3 regions of the Allobosea sp. AK1 genome follow, and region 2 is predicted to be linked to each of the others. Evidence: predicted binding sites of a transcription regulator. Region 2 holds the regulator's gene; each other region holds the start of a gene.

Region 1 (6,825 bases), 4.3 Mb from region 2:
GGCGTCGACACCATGGCCCTGAAGATCCGCGAGGTCGCCGGCGAGCACCGCGTGCCGATCATCGAGAACCCGCCTTTGGCGCGTGCGCTTTACGCCACGGTCGACATCGACGAAGAAATTCCTGTCGAACACTATCAGGCCGTCGCCGAAGTCATCGGATACGTCTTGCGCCTGAAGGGTCGGCGCGCCTAACTCGGCAGGGATGCGAAGGAAGGATGGCCGCGGAGTTTCCGCAGCGGCCCCAAGCGAACGGACTCCACCGCAATGAGCGGCACCACGGCGACCAATACGATCGATCGCTCCGACAAGCCCGGCCATATCGGGATCATCCTGTTCGTGGCCGCCCTGCTTGTGGGCGCGGCGATCGCGCTCGGCTTCCTCGCCAATGAATGGGCGCAGCCGCTGATCCTCGGCCTGCTGGCCCTGCTCTCGGTCGTCGGCGTCTTCGGGCTCTTCGCCTTCGCCATCGGACTCGTGCAGTTTTCCGGCCGCGCCGCCCGCAACGACCTGACCAAGGCTGTCGTCGACGGCGCCGATGACGGCATCGTGGTGACCGAGAGCGAAAACGAGATCGTCTATGCCAACGAGGCCTATCTGGCGCTGGCGGGCGCGACCGGCGCCAACGACCTCAAGCCCGTCGGCCGCCTGCTGACCGGCCGCGCCGACGTCTCCGAAGCGATCTACCGGCTCGCCACCGCCGCCCGCGAGCATCGCCGCCTGGTCGAGGAGGTCCGGCTTGAGCCCGCCCTGAACGGGCGCAGCGAGGTCGGCTGGTACCGCGTCCGGGTCTCGCCCGTCCGCCGCGAGACCTCGACCGCGACGCTCTGGTCGGTCGCCGACATCACGCCCGATCGCGAGCGCCAGGAAAACGCCTTCCAGGAACTCCAGCACGCGATCGACTATCTCGACCACGCGCCGGCCGGGTTCATCTCGATCGATGCCGATGGCGAGATTTCCTATCTCAACGCGACACTCTCCGGCTGGCTCGATTTCGATCTCGCCCGCTTCGGCTCCGGCGGCCTGCATCTCGACGATGTCTGCACGCCCTCCGCCGCCGCCCTGCTCCAGGCGATCCGCGGCCAGCCCGGCGATGTCCGCGTCGAAGTTCTCGATGTCGATCTGAAGCGCCGCAACGGCGCGCCCCTGCCCGTGCGCCTGCACCATCAGGTTGCCTTCGGGCAGGATGGCCGCGCCGGCCCCTCGCGCACCCTCGTCCTCAACCGCACGGCCGGCGAGGCCGGCTCCGATGGCGGCAGCGACGCCGAGGTCCGCTTCGCCCGCTTCTTCCATTCGACGCCGATGGCGATCGCTACCATCGACGAGACCGGCGCCATCCTGCATTCCAACGCCGCCTTCGCCCGCCTGATCCCGGCGGGCCTGCGGCCGCAGACCATCCACGACCTCGTCGCTTCCGGTGCCGGCCTCGATGCGGCGCTGGCAGAGGTGGTGGCCGGGCGCTCGGGTGGCGCCCCGCTCGATCTGGCGCTCGCCGGCGAGGATGGCCGCTCGGCCAAGCTCTACCTCACCCCGGTCGCCGGCACCGAAGGCGGCGACGGCGAGCGCGCCATCGTCTACGCGCTGGAGACCACGGCCGAGCGCAAGCTGCGCGACAACATGGACCAGGCCGGCAAGATGCAGGCGGTCGGCCAACTCGCCGGCGGCATCGCGCACGACTTCAACAACGTGCTGCAGGTCATCATCAACGCCTCCGAGTTCCTGCTGGCGAGCCACCGGCCGACCGACCCGTCCTTCCCGGACATCATGCAGATCAAGCAGAACGCCTACCGTGCCGCGGCGCTGGTGCGGCAGCTGCTCGCCTTCTCCCGCCGCCAGACGCTGCGCCCGCAGGTACTGGAACTCGGCGAGGTGCTCTCCGATCTCTCGCTGATGCTGAAGCGCGTCGTCGCCGACAAGGTCACGCTCGACGTCCGCCAGGGCCGCGACCTCTGGCCGGTCAAGGCCGATCTCGGCCAGCTCGAACAGGTCATCGTCAACCTCGCCGTCAATGCCCGTGACGCGATGCCAGATGGCGGCAAGCTCGCGGTGCGCACCCGCAACGTCACCCGCGAGGACTGCGCCTCCTTCGGCCAGGACGCCCTGCCCGCCGACGACTACGTCCTGCTGGAGGTCGAGGACAGCGGCACCGGCATCCCGCAGGAATATCTCGACAAGATCTTCGAGCCCTTCTTCACCACCAAGGAGGTCGGCAAGGGCACCGGCCTCGGCCTCTCGATGGTCTATGGCATCGTCAAGCAGACCGGCGGCTATGTCTTCGTCGACTCGACCATCGGCAAGGGCACGAATTTCCGCATCTTCCTGCCGCGCCATGTCCCGAGCCAGGAGGAGATCGCCGCCGAGGCCGCGGCCAAGGAAGCGCCGAAGAAGCTCGCCGCCGATCATACCGGCGCCGGCGTCATCCTGCTGGTCGAGGACGAGGATGCGGTGCGCGCGCTCAACGCCCGCATGCTGGTCTCGCGCGGCTATACCGTCCACGAGGCAGCCTCGGGCGTCGAGGCGCTCGATCTCTTCCTGCAGAACGACGGCAAGATCGACCTCGTCGTCTCCGACGTGGTGATGCCGGAGATGGACGGCCCGACGCTGCTCGGCGAACTCCGCAAGCGCAACCCGGACACCAAGGTCGTTTTCGTCTCCGGCTATGCCGAGGAGGCCTTCCGCAAGAACCTGCCCGAGGGCGAGGAATTCCACTTCCTGCCCAAGCCCTTCACGATGAAGCAGCTCGTCGAGACCGTGAAGGCGGCGATGGGCTGAGGCCGACGGCGCCCGCATTCGGGCGCCGTACTCCGCTGTGGCCGCCCTGCCCGTGACAGCTCCTGACACCCCTCCTGACAAAAACTGACACCGAGAACAAAAAAAGAACTTGCGAACAAGAACAAAGCGTGACCATCCTCATGTCAAGACGCATTGAGATGTCCCCGTCGCCCTGCCATAAGGAGCCCGAACCGTGAATCAGGCGAATCTCAAACTCGTGGAAGGCTCCTCGATGGACAAGGCCAAGGCGCTCGATGCAGCGCTCTCCCAGATCGAACGCGCCTTCGGCAAGGGTTCGATCATGCGGCTCGGCAAGAACTCGCCGTCGATCGAGATCGAGACCATCTCCACGGGTTCGCTCGGCCTCGACATCGCGCTCGGCGTCGGCGGCCTGCCCAAGGGCCGCATCGTCGAGATCTACGGACCGGAATCCTCCGGCAAGACCACGCTGGCGCTGCACACCATCGCCGAGGCCCAGAAGAAGGGTGGCGTCTGCGCTTTCGTCGATGCCGAGCACGCGCTCGATCCGGTCTATGCCCGCAAGCTCGGCGTCAATCTCGACGACCTGCTGATCTCGCAGCCCGATACCGGCGAGCAGGCGCTCGAGATCACCGATACCCTCGTCCGCTCCGGCGCCATCGACGTGCTGGTCATCGACTCCGTCGCCGCGCTCACGCCCCGCGCCGAGATCGAGGGCGAGATGGGCGATGTCCAGCCCGGCCTGCAGGCCCGCCTGATGAGCCAGGCCCTGCGCAAGCTCACCGCCTCGATCTCGCGCTCGAACTGCATGGTCATCTTCATCAACCAGATCCGCATGAAGATCGGCGTGATGTACGGTTCCCCGGAGACCACCACCGGCGGCAACGCACTGAAGTTCTACGCCTCCGTGCGCCTCGACATCCGCCGCGTCTCGACGCTGAAGGAGCGCGACGAGGCGACCGGCAACCAGGTCCGCGTCAAGGTCGTCAAGAACAAGGTCGCGCCGCCCTTCAAGCAGGTCGAGTTCGACATCATGTTCGGCGAGGGCATCTCCAAGGTCGGCGAACTGATCGATCTCGGCGTCAAGGCCGGCATGGTCGAGAAGGCTGGCGCCTGGTTCTCCTTCGACAGCCAGCGCCTCGGCCAGGGCCGCGAGAACGCCAAGACCTTCCTCAAGAACAACCCTGACCTGGCAGCCAAGATCGAGGCTACGATCCGCCAGAATTCCGGCCTCGTCGCCGACCGCATCCTCGATCAGGCGGACCCGACCGCGGACGATCTCGACGAAGGCGAGGCCTGATCGCGGCCTGCACTGTCCAGGACGAAGACGCGGGCGGCCTTCGGGCCGCCCTTTTCGTTTGCGGATAAGGCCTTGCCCGGTGTGCGCTGCGTCAAGCTTTCTGGACAGCGGCAAGCCGCCTGACTAGAACCGGTCCTTCCTGCCGGGCGCGCCCGGCCTCCTGCCCCAGATCAGAGCGCAAAAGAGCGATGAGCGGCGTCAACGATATCCGGTCGACCTTCCTCGACTACTTCAAGTCCCAGGGCCACGAGATCGTGCCGTCGAGCCCGCTCGTGCCGCGCAACGACCCGACGCTGATGTTCGCCAATTCGGGCATGGTGCAGTTCAAGAACGTCTTCACCGGCCAGGAGAAGCGCCCGTATTCGCGTGCCACCACCGCCCAGAAATGCGTCCGTGCCGGCGGCAAGCACAACGACCTCGACAATGTCGGCTATACCGCGCGCCATCACACCTTCTTCGAGATGTTGGGGAATTTCTCCTTCGGCGACTATTTCAAGGAACAGGCGATCCATCACGCCTGGACCCTGGTCACCCGCGAATTCGGCCTGCCCAAGGACAAGCTGACGGTCACCGTCTACTCCGAGGACGACGAGGCGCACGCTCTCTGGAAGAAGATCGCCGGCCTGACCGACGACAAGATCATCCGCATCGCGACCTCGGATAATTTCTGGCGGATGGGCGATACCGGTCCCTGCGGCCCCTGCTCCGAGATCTTCTACGACCATGGCGACCATATTTGGGGCGGCCCGCCCGGCTCGGCCGAGGAGGATGGCGATCGCTTCATCGAGATCTGGAATCTCGTGTTCATGCAGTACGAGGAGGCCGCGGGTGGCATCCGCACCAACCTGCCTCGCCCCTCGATCGACACCGGCATGGGGCTGGAGCGCATCGCGGCCGTGCTCCAGGGCACGCATGACAACTACAATATCGACCTGTTCCGCGCCCTGATCACGGCCATCGCCGACCTGACCTCGGTCGATCCGGACGGGCCGATGAAGGCGAGCCACCGCGTCATCGCCGACCATCTGCGCTGCTCGGCCTTCCTGATCGCCGACGGCGTGCTGCCGTCGAACGAGGGCCGCGGCTATGTGCTGCGCCGGATCATGCGTCGCGGCATGCGCCATGCGCAGCTCCTCGGTGCCAAGGAGCCGCTGCTCCACAAGCTCGTCCCGGCGCTGACCCGCGAGATGGGCCGCGCCTATCCCGAACTGCTGCGTGCCGAAGCGCTGATCACCGAGACGCTGAAGCTGGAGGAGACCCGCTTCCGCACCACGCTGGCGCGCGGCCTCACCCTGCTCGACGACGCCTCGAAGGACCTGACCGCCGGCCAGAGCCTCAAGGGCGACGTCGCCTTCACGCTCTACGACACCTACGGCTTCCCGCTCGACCTGACGCAGGACGCGCTGCGCGCCCGCGAGATCACGGTCGATACCGAGGGCTTCGACGCCGCCATGCAGCAGCAGAAGGCCAAGGCGCGCGCCGCCTGGGCCGGCACCGGCGAGGCCGCGACCGAGGCGCTCTGGTTCCCGCTGCGCGACAAGGTCGGCGCCACCGAGTTCCTCGGCTACGACACCGAGATTGCCGAGGGCGTGGTCACCGCGCTGATCCGCGACAATGCCGAGGTTCCCGCGCTGAAGGCCGGCGAGAGTGGCTTCATGCTGGTCAACCAGACGCCGTTCTACGGCGAATCCGGCGGCCAGGTCGGCGATGCCGGCGTGGCGAAGGCGCCGGGCGCGCTGGTCGAGGTTTCCGACGTCCAGAAGAAGCTCGGCGACGTCTTCGCCCACAGCATCACGGTCAAGGAAGGCGAGTTGAAGCTCGGCGCCGCCGTCGAGCTCGTCGTCGACCATGAGCGCCGTTCCGCGATCCGCGCCAACCATTCGGCGACGCATCTGCTGCACGAGGCGCTGCGCCTCGTCCTCGGCGACCATGTCGCGCAGAAGGGCTCGCTGGTCTCGGCCGATCGCCTGCGCTTCGATTTCTCGCATCCAAAGCCGATCAGCGCCGAGGAATTGCGCGAGGTCGAGGAGATCGCCAACGCGATCATCCTCCAGAACGAGCCGGTCACGACCCGCCTGATGAGCGTCGACGAGGCCATCGCCTCGGGTGCACGCGCTCTCTTCGGCGAGAAATACGGCGACGAGGTCCGCGTCGTCGCGATGGGCACCAACCCGGCCGGCCGCGCCTATTCGGTCGAGCTCTGCGGCGGCACCCATGCCGCGCGCACCGGCGATATCGGTCTCGTCAGCATCGTTGGCGAAGGTGCCGTCGCGGCCGGCGTGCGCCGCCTCGAAGCCATGACGGGTAATGGGGCCCGCCTGCGCCTCAACGAGGAATCGCGCCTGCTCAACGGGCTGGCGAGCCTGCTCAAGGTCCCCGCCGCCGAGGCCGGCAACCGTCTGGCCGCGCTGATCGAGGAACGCCGCAAGCTCGACCGCGAACTGACCGAGGCTCGCAAGAAGCTCGCCATGGGTGGCGGCGGTGCGGCCGAGGAGCCCATCCAGGAGATCGCGGGCGCCAAGCTGCTGGCCCGCGCCGTCACCGGTGTCGAGATGAAGGACCTGAAGAGCCTCGCCGACGAGGCCAAGGCCCGCGTCGGCTCCGGCGTCGTCGCCATCGTTGGTGTGGCCGATGACGGCAAGGCCGGCGTTGTCGTCGGCGTCACGCCCGACCTGACCGAGCGTTTCGACGCGGTCGCACTGGTCCGCGCGGCCTCCGAGCAGCTCGGCGGCAAGGGCGGTGGCGGACGCCGCGACATGGCCCAGGCCGGTGGGCCG
Region 2 (6,825 bases):
GCGCCTATGCGGCCGGCGGCGCGGCCTGCCTCTCCGTCCTGACCGACGCGCCGTCCTTCCAGGGGCGGCCGGAATTCCTCACCGAAGCGCGGGAGGCTGCCGGCCTGCCGGCACTGCGCAAGGATTTCCTCTACGAGCCCTACCAGGTCTACGAGGCCCGCAGCTGGGGCGCCGACTGCATCCTGATCATCATGGCCGGCGTCGACGATGCCACCGCCAAAGCGTTGAACGAGACCGCGCGCGAGCTCGGCATGGACGTCCTCGTCGAGGTCCATGACGATGCCGAGCTCGACCGGGCGCTGAAGCTCGAAAGCCGGATGCTCGGCATCAACAACCGCGACCTGCGCAGCTTCAATGTCGATCTTGCGGTCACCGAGCGGCTGGCACCGCGCGTGCCGGTTGACCGGATCGTCATCAGCGAGAGCGGTATCTTCACGCATGACGACATCGCCCGGCTCAATCCGATCGGCGTCAACAGCTTCCTCGTCGGCGAGAGCCTGATGCGGCAGGCCGACGTCACCGCCGCGACGCAGGCGCTGCTGACCGGCAAGGCCGTCGCGGCGTGAGCCGGCTCAGCCATCTCGACGCGCAAGGCCAGGCGCATATGGTCGATGTCGGCGGCAAGGCCGAGACGACCCGCATGGCGATCGCCGAGGGCCAAGTCGTGATGGCGCCGGAAACGATCGCGATCGTCCGCGACGGCAACGCCAAGAAGGGCGATGTGCTCGGCACCGCGCGCCTCGCCGGCATCATGGCGGCGAAGCGCACGCATGAACTGATCCCGCTCTGTCACCCGTTGCTGCTCAGCAAGATCGCCGTCGATCTCGATATCGACGAGGCCTTGCCGGGCGTACGCGTACGGGCCGAGGTGAAGATGAAGGGCCAGACCGGCGTCGAGATGGAGGCGCTGACCGCCGTCTCCGTCGCCTGTCTGACGGTCTACGACATGGTCAAGGCCGTCGACCGGGCGATGCGGATCGAGAACATCCGCCTGCTGCACAAATCCGGCGGCCAGTCCGGTGATTACGAGGCGAAAGCTAGCTGATGGCGCTCACTCCGGTCCCCGTCGCGCGCAAGGCGCTGCTCGACAGCATTCCGGGGCCGACCGGGGCGGAAACCCTGCCGCTGGCACAATGCGCCTGGCGGGTGCTGGCCAGCGAGGTCAAGGCACTCAGGACGCAGCCGCCTTTCGCCAATTCCGCCATGGACGGCTATGCCGTGCGCGGCGACGAGATGGCGGAAGGCGTTTCGCTCACTGTCATCGGCGAATCCGCTGCCGGCCGGGCCTTCGATGGATCGGTCGGGCCGGGACAGGCCGTCCGCATCTTTACCGGCGCGCCGATGCCTGAAGGTGCCGACACCGTCCTGATGCAGGAGGATGCCGACGGCGTCGGCGGCCCGGTGATCCAGGTCCGCGTGCCGCCGGCGAAGGGCAAGTTCCTGCGCGCTGCGGGGCTCGATTTCCACGAAGGCGACGTGCTGCTGCAAGCCGGGCGCGTGCTCGACAGTGCCGCGCTCGGCCTTGCCGCTGCGATGGGGCATCCGACTTTGCCTGTCCGGCGGAAGCCTCGGGTGGCGATTCTCGCCACCGGAGACGAACTGGTGGCGCCGGGCGAACCTGTGGGCCGCGACCAGATCGTCGCCTCGAACTCGTTCTCGCTCGCCGCGCTGGTCGAGAAGGCCGGCGGCACCGTCATCGATCTCGGCATCGCCCGCGACGACCATGCCGACCTCGCCAGCAAGATCGCAAGGGCGAGCGACGCCGATGCCGATGTGCTGATCACGCTCGGCGGGGCCTCGGTCGGCGCGCATGATCTCGTGCAGGAAGCGCTGACGCGAGCGGGTATGGCGCTCGGCTTCTGGAAGATCGCGATGCGGCCAGGCAAGCCGATGATGACCGGGCGGCTCGGCCGGATGGTCGTGGTCGGGCTGCCGGGCAATCCGGTCTCCTCGATCGTCTGCGGCCATCTCTTCGTGCTGCCCTTGATCGAGGCGCTGCTCGGCATCGCGGACGCCGACCGCGACCGCAGCATCCCTGCCTTGCTCGGCCGCGACATGCCCGGCAATGACGAGCGCGAGGATTACCTGCGCTCGGAGCTCACGCTGACGCCGGAAGGCTGGGTGGCAACGCCGTTCGACCGGCAGGATTCCTCGATGCTCGGTACGTTGGCACGGGCGCAGGCCCTGACGATCCGCCCGGCCCATGCCGCTCCCGCGAAGAAAGGCGAGGCCTGCCGGATCCTGCCCTTGCGGTAGCGGCTTGCGGAACACAAGCAGAACGCGTATGGTGTTCGTGCTTTGTTTCGAATCTGCGCATTGAGGGGCTGGCGGCGACCATGCTGACACGCAAGCAACATGAACTCCTGCGCTTCATCCAGGAACGCTTGCGCGAGAGTGGCGTGCCGCCCTCCTTCGACGAGATGAAGGATGCGCTCGACCTGCGCTCGAAATCCGGCATTCACCGCCTGATCATGGCCCTGGAGGAGCGCGGCTTCATCCGCCGCCTGCCGAACCGGGCGCGTGCGCTCGAAGTCATCAAGATGCCGGACGGGCTCGGCGCGCCTCAGGCGCGTCCGCGCTTCAGCCCGGCCATCGTCCAGGGCGGCCTGGGCTCACAGCCCAGCATGGCCAAGCCGCGCCCTGCCGAGGACGACAGCCGGCATTCCATCGCCATCCCGGTGATGGGCCGCATCGCGGCGGGCACGCCGATCTCGGCGATCCAGAGCCGCAGCCACACCGTCTCGCTGCCGCCGGACATGCTCGGCTCCGGCGAGCATTACGCGCTGGAAGTGCGCGGCGATTCGATGGTCGAGGCCGGCATTCTCGACGGCGACACCGTCGTCATCCGCAGGCAGGACACGGCCAATACCGGCGACATCGTCGTGGCGTTGATCGATGACGAGGAAGCGACGCTGAAGCGCCTGCGCAAGCGCGGCTCCTCGATCGCGCTCGAAGCGGCGAACCCGGCCTACGAGACCCGTGTGCTCGGCCCTGACCGGGTCAAGATCCAGGGCCGGCTGGTCAATCTGATGCGGCGCTACTGAAGGCGTTCGGTGTCGGCCTCGGCTTCGTTGTCGGCGGCCGGTGCGGGCTGTGCGGTGACCGACTGATTGGTGGGACGCGTGCCTGGCTCCGTCAGGCGCCGCTCGCGCCGGCGGCTCCAAGGCCGCTCGCTGCCGGACTGCTCCGCGATATGGCTGCTCCATCCCGACGCCGTCCGGTAGAGCGAGGTCGCGCCGTCGCGCGATAGCGTCATGCGCTCGACCAGCCTGGCCTTGCAGGTGCCGCCCCAGGGGATGGCGGTCACGACGAGGTCGGCGCGCTGGCAATCCTCGATGATGGCGAGTCGCTCGCGCGTATAGGAGATCGTGCGCTTGTCGGCGGTCTGCGCAACGCATGCCAGCCGGTCGCAGGCGATGCCGGCGCGCAAGCTGGGATCGTCGGGCGAGCGGCTGTCGCCATCGGCGGCGAGCCATTGCTGCAGGACGAAGCGGCTGGGCTTGCCGGCGATGGCGAGGCGGCCATCGGGACCGCGCACCGCCAGCCCGGAGCCGTCGCGCTCGATCAGGATCTCCGGCCGCTCCGGCTTGCCGGCAATCGCGACGCCGAGGATCAGCGGCAGGGCCGCAAGCCAGCGCCAGGCCGTGGTCCAGAGTGTCAGCCAGAGCAGCGCCATCGCAAAGCAGGCGAGCACGCCTGAGCCGAAAGCCGCCACCGTCACGGTGGAATGGTCGATGGCCGCGACCCAATGCGCCACCTTGAGGACGACGTCGGAGGCGAGCCCCATCAAGGCCCAGGCCGGCCAGTCCAGCCCGAACGGATAGGCGAGCACGCCGAACACCGCCGCCGGCATGACGAAGAGCGAGACGAAGGGCAGCGCCATGGCGTTGCCGAGCAGGCCGAAGGGATTGAAGGTCTGGAAGTGATAGGCTCCGAAGGGCGCCGTCGCGGCGGTGGCCAGCATGGTGGTGACGAGGATGCCGAGCGCCGCCGTCCAAACGGCTCCGAGCGGCCAGGGCAACACGCGCGGCGGCTCGGTGCGGCTTCGCCCTTCCCAGCGTTCCGCGAAGGCGATCAGCGCCGCGACCGCACCGAAGGACATCTGGAAGCTCGGCCCGAGCAAGGCCTCCGGCTCGCGCAGCAGCACGATCATGGCGGCCAGCGCAAGATTGCGCATGCTGAGCGCGGCGCGATCGACGAGGATCGCGCCGAGCATGACCAGCGTCATGATCAGCGAGCGCTCGGTCGCGACATCGCCCCCGGAAAAGATGCAATAGGCGGTCGCGCCGAGCATCGCCGCTGCCGCCGCGATCTTCTTGACCGGCCAGTGCAGCGCCACCGTCTGCGACAGGACCAGCAGCGCCCGGACCAGCCAGAAGATCGTGCCGGCGGCGAGCACCATGTGCAGGCCCGAGATGGAGACGATGTGATAGATGCCGGCAGCGCGCAGGTCGTTGTTCGTCGCTTCGGTGATCAGGCCGCGCTTGCCGGTGACGAGCGCCGCGGCGACCGCCCCGCCCTGCCCGCCTCCGACCTCGGCGATGCGCTTCGTCAGCGCGTTGCGGGCGCGGTCGATCATCACATCGATCGCAAGGCGCGTCGGCATCGGATGGGGCGCGGGCGCGAGCGCGATCTTGCCGGAGATGCTGCCGACGGCGCCGATCCCGCGGAAGAAGGCATCACGGCCGAAATCATAGCCGCCGGCCCGCGCCGGTCCGGGCGGCGGCAGCAGGCGCGCCGTGGCAATGATATGGTCGCCCGGTGCCACGGAGCCTTGCCGAATATTGACGCGGACGCGCTTCGGACGCTGGTCAGCCGGCACATTGGCGATCTCCGTCACCAGCAGCACGAGCCGCGCGCCCTTGTCGCGGGCCTCGACGCTCTCGACGAAGCCGGAGAGCTTGCCGATGCGCGGCCGCTCCAGCATCGGCGCCGCAATATCGGCCGTACGCCAGACCCCGGCGGCGAATCCGGCGAAAGCTGCGGCCGCGGCGAGGCAGGCCATCGCGGCGAAGCGGCGCAGGCGCAGGGCGAAGGCCAGTGCAGCGCTCAGGGTCAGGCCGAGCAGCGGCGCCCAGAGTGCCGGCTCACGATCGGCTGCGAAATAGAGCAGGATGCCGACGCCCATCGCGATCGGCAGCCAGAGGAAGGGGCGCCGTCTTTCGGCCTCCAGCGCGAAGCCTTGCCGGAGCTGAAGCCAAAGCTGCCGAAGCAGGGCGCGGAGACCTGCTGCCAGCGAGGCCGGGACATGGAGGCGAGCCGGCAAGGCATCGGCGCGCGCGCCGCGCCGGCTTCCCGATTGCCCCTGCCCCGGCGGCGCCGGCTGCATCGCCCGCCTCCCCTGCCGGCGCTGCGATTTGACCGCTTAACGTTTCCGGCCAAGCCATGTTACAGGGCGCGCGCCGGTTGTCATGTCTCAACCTGCGCCATCCCCTGTCTTGCCCCGGACGGCCCACGCCGCCCGGCCGGAGTTTCCTCCCATGAGCAACGCCGTCGTCACGCGCTTTGCGCCCTCGCCCACCGGTTTCCTGCATATCGGCGGAGCCCGGACCGCGCTGTTCAACTGGCTCTATTCGCGCCGGCAAGGCGGCAAGATGCTGCTGCGCATCGAGGATACCGACCGGGAACGCTCGACTGACGCGGCGATCGCCGCGATTCTCGACGGGCTGGAATGGCTCGGCCTCGATTGGGACGGGCAGACCGTCTACCAGTTCCAGCGCGTGGCGCGGCATCGCGAGGTCGCCGAGCAGATGCTTGCCGCCGGCAAGGCCTATCACTGCTATGCGACCCAGGCCGAGCTCGAGGAGATGCGCGAGAAGGCACGCGCCGAGGGCAAGCCGCTGCGCTATGACGGGCGCTGGCGCGACCGCGACCCGGCGACGGCGCCGGAAGGCGCAAAGCCGGTGATCCGCCTCAAGGCGCCGCAGACCGGCGAGACCGTGGTCAATGACGAGGTCCAGGGCCGCGTCGTCTGGCAGAACGAGAATCTCGACGACCTCGTGCTGCTGCGCTCGGACGGCACGCCGACCTATATGCTCGCCGTCGTCGTCGACGACCACGACATGGGCGTCACCCATATCATCCGCGGCGACGACCACCTGACCAATGCCGCCCGCCAGACCCAGATCTACGAGGCGCTGGGCTGGGACGTGCCGAGCATGTCGCATATCCCGCTGATCCACGGCTCGGATGGCGCCAAGCTCTCCAAGCGGCATGGCGCGCTCGGCATCGATGCCTATCGCTCGATGGGCTATCTGCCGGCGGCTCTGCGCAACTATCTGGTGCGGCTGGGCTGGAGCCATGGCGACCAGGAGGTCTTCTCGACGCAGGAGATGATCGACGCCTTCAATCTCTCCTCGATCGGCCGCTCGCCGGCACGCTTCGACTACGCCAAGCTGGAGAACCTCAACGGGCTCTACATGCGCCAGTCCGATGATGTGGAGCTGCTCGCTGCGCTCAAGGTCATCCTGCCGGAGATCGGACCGGCGCGTGGACTTGGGCCGACGCTCTCGCCCGAGCTGGAGGCCAAATTCCTCGCCGCCATGCCCGGCCTCAAGGAGCGCGCCAAGACGCTGATCGAACTGCTCGACAGCGCCTTCTATCTCTATGCCCAGCGCCCGCTGCAGCTCGACGACAAGGCCAAGGGCCTGCTCGACGAAGCCGCGCGCCAGCGCCTGCCGAAGATCGCGGAGAAGCTCGCGGCCGTCGGCGACTGGACGCCTGCGCCGCTCGAAGCGGCGGTGCGCGCCTATGTCGAGGAAAGCGGGCTCAAGCTCGGCCAGGCCGCGCAGCCGCTGCGCGCAGCGCTGACCGGCCGGGCGATGT
Region 3 (6,825 bases), 3.8 Mb from region 2:
GGACACACGGCGCCCACCTACTCTGTAGGTGTCCCGGGATTCAAAACTCCACGGCCAAGGTGGCTCCGCAACCTTCATGACGATGACGCCCGGCACGCACGCTCCGCCCTCCCCGCGCAAGGCCGCCCTCCGCACGGAGGCGCTGGCGCGCCGCGACGCGCTCGACCTCGACAATCGGCTCGAATGGGACGTCGAGATCGCCGCGCAGGTTCTGAATCTTCCGGTCTGGAGGGGAAGTGCCGGCCCGGTTTCGGCCTATTGGCCGATGCGCTCGGAAGCCGATCCCCGTCCGATCCTCGAAGCCCTGCATGAGCGCGGCCTGCCGCTCTGCCTGCCCGCCATCGTCGACAGGCACATGATCTTCCGGCGCTGGGCGCCCTACGAGCCGATCGTGCCCGGCGGCTTCGGCACGCTCGTCCCCGCCCCCGACCAGCCGGAGCTGAAGCCCGCGATCCTGCTCGTGCCGCTCGCCGCCTTCGACCGGCGCGGCTACCGCATCGGCTACGGCAAGGGCTATTACGATCGGGCGCTCTCCGAACTCGGCCCAACCGTCAGCATCGGCATCGGATATGGCGCGCAGGAGATCGACGCGGTGCCCGACGAGCCGCATGACCGGCGCCTCGACTGGATCGTGACGGAGCGCGAAACCCTTCGCTGCGGCTGATTCCCGCCCGCCTTCGCGTGGAAGTTCTTCTGCTGCGGTTGATTCCCTCGCGCCTTCGCGCGAGGGAGAAAGCCTTCGCAGTTTTCAGGTCGGTTCCATGCGTCTTCTCTTCCTCGGTGACATCGTCGGCCGCCCCGGCCGGATTGCGGTCCAGGAGCGGCTGCCCGCGCTGCGCGAAGCCTGGAAGCTCGACTGCGTCGTCATCAACGGCGAGAACTCGGCCGGCGGCTTCGGCATCACCGAGGCGATCTGCGACGAGATCCTCGCCGCCGGCGCCGATGTCGTCACGCTCGGCAATCATTCCTGGGACCAGCGCGAGGCGCTCGTCTTCATCACCCGGCAGGACCGGCTGATCCGCCCGGCGAATTATCCGCCCGGCACGCCCGGTCGCGGCGCCACCGTGATCGAGGCCCGCAACGGCGCCCGCGTCCTGGTCGTCAACGTCATGGGCCGGCTGTTCATGGACCCGCTCGACGACCCCTTCGCCGCGATGGAGCGCGAGCTCTCCGCCTGCCCGCTCGGCGAAATCGCCGATGCCGTGATCGTCGACGTCCATGCCGAGGCGACCAGCGAGAAGCAGGCCATGGCCTATTTCCTCGACGGCCGCGCCAGCCTCGTTGTCGGCACCCATACCCATGCACCGACCTCGGATACCCGCATCCTGCCCGGCGGCACCGCCTATCAGTCCGATGCCGGCATGTGCGGCGACTATGATTCCGTGCTCGGCATGCAGAAGGACGAGCCGATCCGCCGCTTCCTGCAGAAGGTGCCGGGCGCCCGCCTCGAGCCGGCGACGGGCGAAGGCACGCTCTCGGGCGTCGCGGTCGATATCGACGATGCCACCGGCCTGGCGAAAGCGGTCTGGGCCGTTCGCGTCGGCCCGCATCTCAGCCAGGCCGTGCCGGACGCCTGGATTTCCTGACGCTTTCCGGCGCGCGCAGCGCTTGCACGCGGGCGGAGCCGGCGCCTATAAGGCCGGCTTCCAGCGCTTTCCGCCGCAACCTTCGAAGGTAACGAGCTCCCATGGCCGGCCATTCACAGTTCAAGAACATCATGCATCGCAAGGGCAAGCAGGATGCCGTGCGCTCGAAACTGTTCTCGAAACTGGCCCGCGAAATCACCGTCGCCGCCAAGATGGGCATGCCCGACATCAACATGAACCCGCGCCTGCGCATGGCGGTGCTTGCCGCGCGCGCCGAGAACATGCCGAAGGACAACATCCAGCGCGCCATCAACAAGGCCGCCGGCGGCGAGGGCGACAACTACGACGAGGTCCGTTACGAGGGCTACGGCCCCGGCGGCACCGCCGTCATCGTCGAGGCGCTGACCGACAATCGCAACCGCACCGCTTCCGCCGTGCGCTCCTACTTCACCAAGTCGGGCGGCGCGCTGGGCGAGAGCAACTCGGTCTCCTTCATGTTCAACCGCGTCGGCGAGATCAGCTATCCGCCGGAGGCCGGCGATGCCGACACGGTGATGGAAGCCGCGATCGAGGCCGGGGCCGACGACGTGATCTCGGACGAGAACGGCCACACCATCCTCTGCGCCTTCGACGCCCTGAACGAAGTCTCCAAGGCGCTTGAGGCAGCACTCGGCGCGCCCGCCTCGGCCAAGCCGGTCTGGCGCCCGACGACGACGGCCCCGCTCGACGAGGAAAAAGCCGCCTCGATGATGCGTTTGATGGAAGCGCTCGACAACGACGACGACGTCCAGAACGTCTTCGCCAATTTCGAGATCGCCGACGACATCATGGCCAAGCTCAGCGCGTGATTTCAGAGCGCGTCATTCTCGGGCGTAGCGAAGCGCAGACCCGAGAATCTCTGGCCGGATGAGGCTTCCGAGCCTCCCTGCGACGAGATGCTCGGGTCAAGCCCGAGCATGACGGCCTTGATCACCGCCCGATCACCGCGTCCCAGAGCGGCAGGCTGATCAGCGCGCTCAGGAAGATCACCAGATAGGCGCCGCGCCGGAACGTTTGCTCCGAAGCCAGCCGGAAGCCATGCGTGCCGGCCCAGAGCCCGACGCCGTAGATCGCGAAGAGCGGCACCGCCATCATCAAGGCCCCACCGGTCAGGATGCCCTTCCACCACAGGACCGTGCCGCTGATCAGCGTCGAGACGCCGAAGAAGGCCTGCATGTTGGCCCGCGTCTTGTGCCGGTCGTTGCGCTGCGCGCCGAGCCAGAACACCGCGAGCGGCATGCCGCCGATCGAGGCCATGCCGTTGAACAGCCCCGACAGGGCGCCCACCCCGAGCGAGAGCGGGATCGTCGGCCGCCCGTGATAGCGCCAGCCCGAGGCCATCAGGCCCACCGCACTGAGCACGAGCAGAGCGAGCACCCAGCGCATCGTCTCGCGGTCGAGCCAGATCAGCAGCCAGATTCCGGCCGGCAGAGCGAGCGTCGCGGTCAGCAGCAGCGGCAGGATTTCGCGCCATTCCGCCGTCTTGGCGCTGCGCGCCGCGATCGGCAGCGCGAAGGGCAGATCGATGAACCAGATCAGGCCGAGCGCCGCGACCGGCCCGAGGATCATCGAGGCCAGCGGCATGAACACCATCGCGAAGCCGAAGCCGGTGAAGCCACGCACCAGCCCGCCGAGCAGCGTTGCAGCCAGCAGGACGGCGATGCCATCGGCGGTGAGGCCCGGCATGAAGGAAGACAGGTTGAAGGACATGGCACCGGCTGAGGAAGAAAGATGCGGCGAACCATGCCCACGGGCGGGCGGCAAGAACAACTTTCCTTTTTGATGTCATCGATCAGGGGAATTCATCCAGCCCCATCGCGCGGCCTGTCTCGGCGCGGGACAAATCCGAAACATCCGCTAGGTTGAACCCGACATGGCACCCCCGATTCGCATCCTCGGCATCGACCCCGGCCTCCGGAAGACCGGCTGGGGCATCGTCGTCTCTGAAGGCAGCAAGCTCTCCTTCGTCGCCTGCGGCTGCGTCGAGAGCGACGGCGCGCTGCCGCTCGGCCAGCGCCTGCGGCAATTGCACGAGGGCCTGAACAAGGTCCTCGCCGCGCATCGCCCGCACGAGGCGGCCGTCGAGGAGACTTTCATCAACCGCGACCCGCAATCGGCGCTGAAGCTCGGCCAGGCCCGCGGCATCGCACTGGTCGTGCCGGCGCTCGCCGGACTCGATGTCGCGGAATACGCGGCCAACCTCGTCAAGAAGACCGTGGTCGGCGTCGGCCATGCCGACAAGAAGCAGGTCCAGGCGATGATTCGCGTGCTCCTGCCGAAGGCCGAGACCTCATCGGCCGACGCGGCGGACGCGCTCGCCGTAGCGATCTGCCACGCCCAGCATCGCGGCATGAAGGCGCTGGTCGCGCAGATGAAGGCATCATGAGCCTCATGCTGCCGAGCGACATTTTTCGCGACACTCCCTCGCGTGGGTCATCCCGGACGGAGCGAAGCGAAGATCCGGGATCCATTCCGGAACCTCACCGAGACATGTTCCGGAATGGATCCCGGGTCTCCCTACGGTCGCCCGGGATGACTCGTGGAGAAAATCGATGATCGGCAAGCTCAAGGGCCTGATCGATTCTTATGGTGAGGACCACGTCATCATCGACGTGCAGGGCGTCGGCTATGTCGTGCAGTGCTCGGCGCGCACGCTCCAGCGCCTTCCCCAGCCGGGCGAGGCCGCCGCGCTCTCGATCGAGACCCATGTCCGCGAGGATGCGATCCGCCTCTACGGCTTCATGTCCGACAATGAGCGCGACTGGTTCCGCCTGATGCAGGTCGTGCAGGGCGTCGGCGCCAAGGTCGCGCTCGCCATCCTCTCGACGCTCGATCCGGGCGGGCTGGCCACCGCCATCGCCACCAACGACAAGGCCGCGATCGCGCGCGCCCCCGGCGTCGGCCCCAAGCTCGCGCAACGCCTCTGCGCCGAGCTCAAGGACAAGGCCCCGGCCTTCGGCCATATCGATCCGGGCGTGGCGCAGCTCGCGGGCGCGCTGGAGGACAGGAAGCTGCCGCAGCCGATCGCCGACGCGGTGTCGGCGCTCGCCAATCTCGGCTATCCTCAGGCGCAGGCGGTGGCTGCCGTGGCGGCTGCCGCCAAGGCCGCCGGCGATGGGGCCGGCACGGCCCAGCTCATCAAGCTGGGCCTGAAGGAACTGGCGAAGTGAGCGAAGCGCCCGACGAGCTTCAATTGCGCGTCGTGACCGACAAGACCGAGCTCTGCCGCATCATGCTGGCGAGCTGGGGCTCGCACAGCATGATGATCGGCCTGCATGTCTACGACGTCGCCGAGATCGATGCGCTCGGCCTGTTCGACAGCTCGGGCAAGACCGCCGCGCTGGCGAGCTGGACGGTGCGGGGCGACAGCGCCTATCTCTGCGCACTCCATTCGTTGAAGCCGGGCGAAGGCGTCGCCATCCGCATGCTGGACGCCGTGATCTTCGCGGCACGCAAGGCCGGCGCCGGAAAACTGAAAGCCATGCTCACCAATGACAACATGCCCGGCATGACCTTCTACCAGCGCCGCGGCTTCCGCCTCTCGGGGCTTTATCTGGAAGCGATCGACGCCTATCGCTCGGTCGTGCCTGGCATCATCAAGACAGGGTACAAGGACATTCCGATCCACGACGCCATCGAGCTGGAGATCGCGCTGTGAGCGACCCCAAGCGCTCCGGCCTGATGACGGCCGAACGCCGCGACGACGACAGCGAGACCTCGCTGCGGCCGCTGTCGCTGTCCGATTTCACCGGCCAGGCAGCGGCGCGCGCCAATCTCCAGGTCTTCATCAACGCGGCCAAGAGCCGTGGCGACGCGCTCGACCACGTCCTCTTCGTCGGCCCGCCCGGCCTCGGCAAGACGACGCTGGCGCAGATCGTCGCGCGCGAGCTCGGCGTCAATTTCCGCTCGACCTCCGGTCCCGTGATCGCCAAGGCCGGCGACCTCGCCGCCCAGCTCACCAATCTCGAAGAGCGCGACGTGCTCTTCATCGACGAGATCCACCGCCTCAACCCGGCCGTCGAGGAAATTCTCTATCCGGCGATGGAGGACTACCAGCTCGACCTGATCATCGGCGAAGGCCCGGCGGCGCGCTCGGTCAAGATCGACCTGCCCAAGTTCACCCTCGTCGGCGCCACCACCCGCGCCGGCCTTTTGACCACGCCCTTGCGGGACCGCTTCGGCATCCCGATCCGCCTGCAATTCTATACGGTCGAGGAGTTGCAGGGCATCGTCGCCCGCGGCGCCCGTGTGCTCGGCGTCCCGATGTCGGACGACGGCGCCAACGAGATCGCCAAGCGCTCCCGCGGCACGCCGCGCATCGCCGGGCGCCTGCTGCGCCGCGTCCGCGACTTCGCCATCGTCGACGGCGACCCGATCGTCACCCGCAAGGTCGCCGACAAGGCGCTCTCGCTGCTCGACGTCGACGCCATCGGCCTCGACCAGATGGACCGGCGCTATCTTACCACCGTCGCGATCAATTTCGGCGGCGGCCCGGTCGGAATCGAGACCATCGCCGCCTCGCTCTCCGAGCCGCGCGACGCCATCGAGGAGATCATCGAGCCCTTCCTGCTCCAGCAGGGCTTCATCCAGCGCACGCCGCGCGGGCGTCTGCTGACGCCCCACGCCTTCCGCCATCTCGGCATGCCGGAACCCTCGCGCGAGACGGCGCAGTTCGGGCTGTTCGGCAGCGATGAGGACGGTGAATAAGGCCGGGCCATCGTCCCGCATATGAAGGACGCGGGCATCGCATCCTTCGCGCTTGATCGCATCGGATCAGTCGCTTTCGGAGTTCGCGCATGCCCGCTCTTCGCCTCGCCTCGTCGGCGGCACTCGCTCTCGGCCTGCTGGCCACCAGCAATGCATTCGCCGCCGACACCACGCCTGATGGCCCGGTGAAGGACGCTTATGCCGCCACCGTCAAGACGTTGGCCGCCTCGGGCGAGCCGCCCTGGCGCCCGCCGCATCGCGACAAGCTGATGAGCAAAGGCCTCGCCGCCCTCTTCGCCCGCGACGATCTCTATCAGGACGAGGCCGGCGAGATCGGCCATGTCGGCGCCGATCCCTTCATCAACGGCCAGGATGGCGAGGTGAAGAACCTCAAGGTCACGGTCACCGAGAAACCCGCGAACGGCCGGGCCCTGGTCAGCGCCGCCTTCCGCAGCTTCAAGCAGCCGGTCACAGTGCGCTTCCGCATGGTCGA

What was found. The regulator LexA, encoded in region 2, represses DNA repair genes until DNA is damaged. The targets are predictions, from matches to a motif close to TGTTCNNNNTGTGTTCNG.
Region 1: recA (recombinase RecA) is a predicted target of LexA. The motif match lies at 2,862-2,879, and genes of this name have one in related genera.
Region 3: ruvC (crossover junction endodeoxyribonuclease RuvC) is a predicted target of LexA. The motif match lies at 3,461-3,478, and genes of this name have one in related genera.

What each region holds. Positions count from the first base shown of each region.
Region 1 is NZ_VFMG01000001.1:646,878-653,702, forward strand. Features, by position in the region: gene flhB (flagellar biosynthesis protein FlhB) at 1-192, shown strand, start outside; gene cckA (cell cycle histidine kinase CckA) at 265-2,769, shown strand; gene recA (recombinase RecA) at 3,002-4,048, shown strand; gene alaS (alanine--tRNA ligase) at 4,237-6,825, shown strand, end outside.
Region 2 is NZ_VFMG01000001.1:4,967,195-4,974,019, reverse strand. Features, by position in the region: gene trpC (indole-3-glycerol phosphate synthase TrpC) at 1-566, shown strand, start outside; gene moaC (cyclic pyranopterin monophosphate synthase MoaC) at 563-1,045, shown strand; gene FHT98_RS23695 (molybdopterin molybdotransferase MoeA) at 1,045-2,256, shown strand; gene lexA (transcriptional repressor LexA) at 2,337-3,044, shown strand; gene FHT98_RS23685 (ComEC/Rec2 family competence protein) at 3,038-5,329, opposite strand; gene gltX (glutamate--tRNA ligase) at 5,481-6,825, shown strand, end outside.
Region 3 is NZ_VFMG01000001.1:1,174,166-1,180,990, forward strand. Features, by position in the region: RNA gene ssrS (6S RNA) at 1-70, shown strand, start outside; gene FHT98_RS05995 (5-formyltetrahydrofolate cyclo-ligase) at 77-664, shown strand; gene FHT98_RS06000 (TIGR00282 family metallophosphoesterase) at 762-1,586, shown strand; gene FHT98_RS06005 (YebC/PmpR family DNA-binding transcriptional regulator) at 1,688-2,434, shown strand; gene FHT98_RS06010 (sulfite exporter TauE/SafE family protein) at 2,556-3,335, opposite strand; gene ruvC (crossover junction endodeoxyribonuclease RuvC) at 3,499-4,011, shown strand; gene ruvA (Holliday junction branch migration protein RuvA) at 4,178-4,795, shown strand; gene FHT98_RS06025 (N-acetyltransferase) at 4,792-5,283, shown strand; gene ruvB (Holliday junction branch migration DNA helicase RuvB) at 5,307-6,332, shown strand; gene FHT98_RS06035 (DUF3828 domain-containing protein) at 6,422-6,825, shown strand, end outside.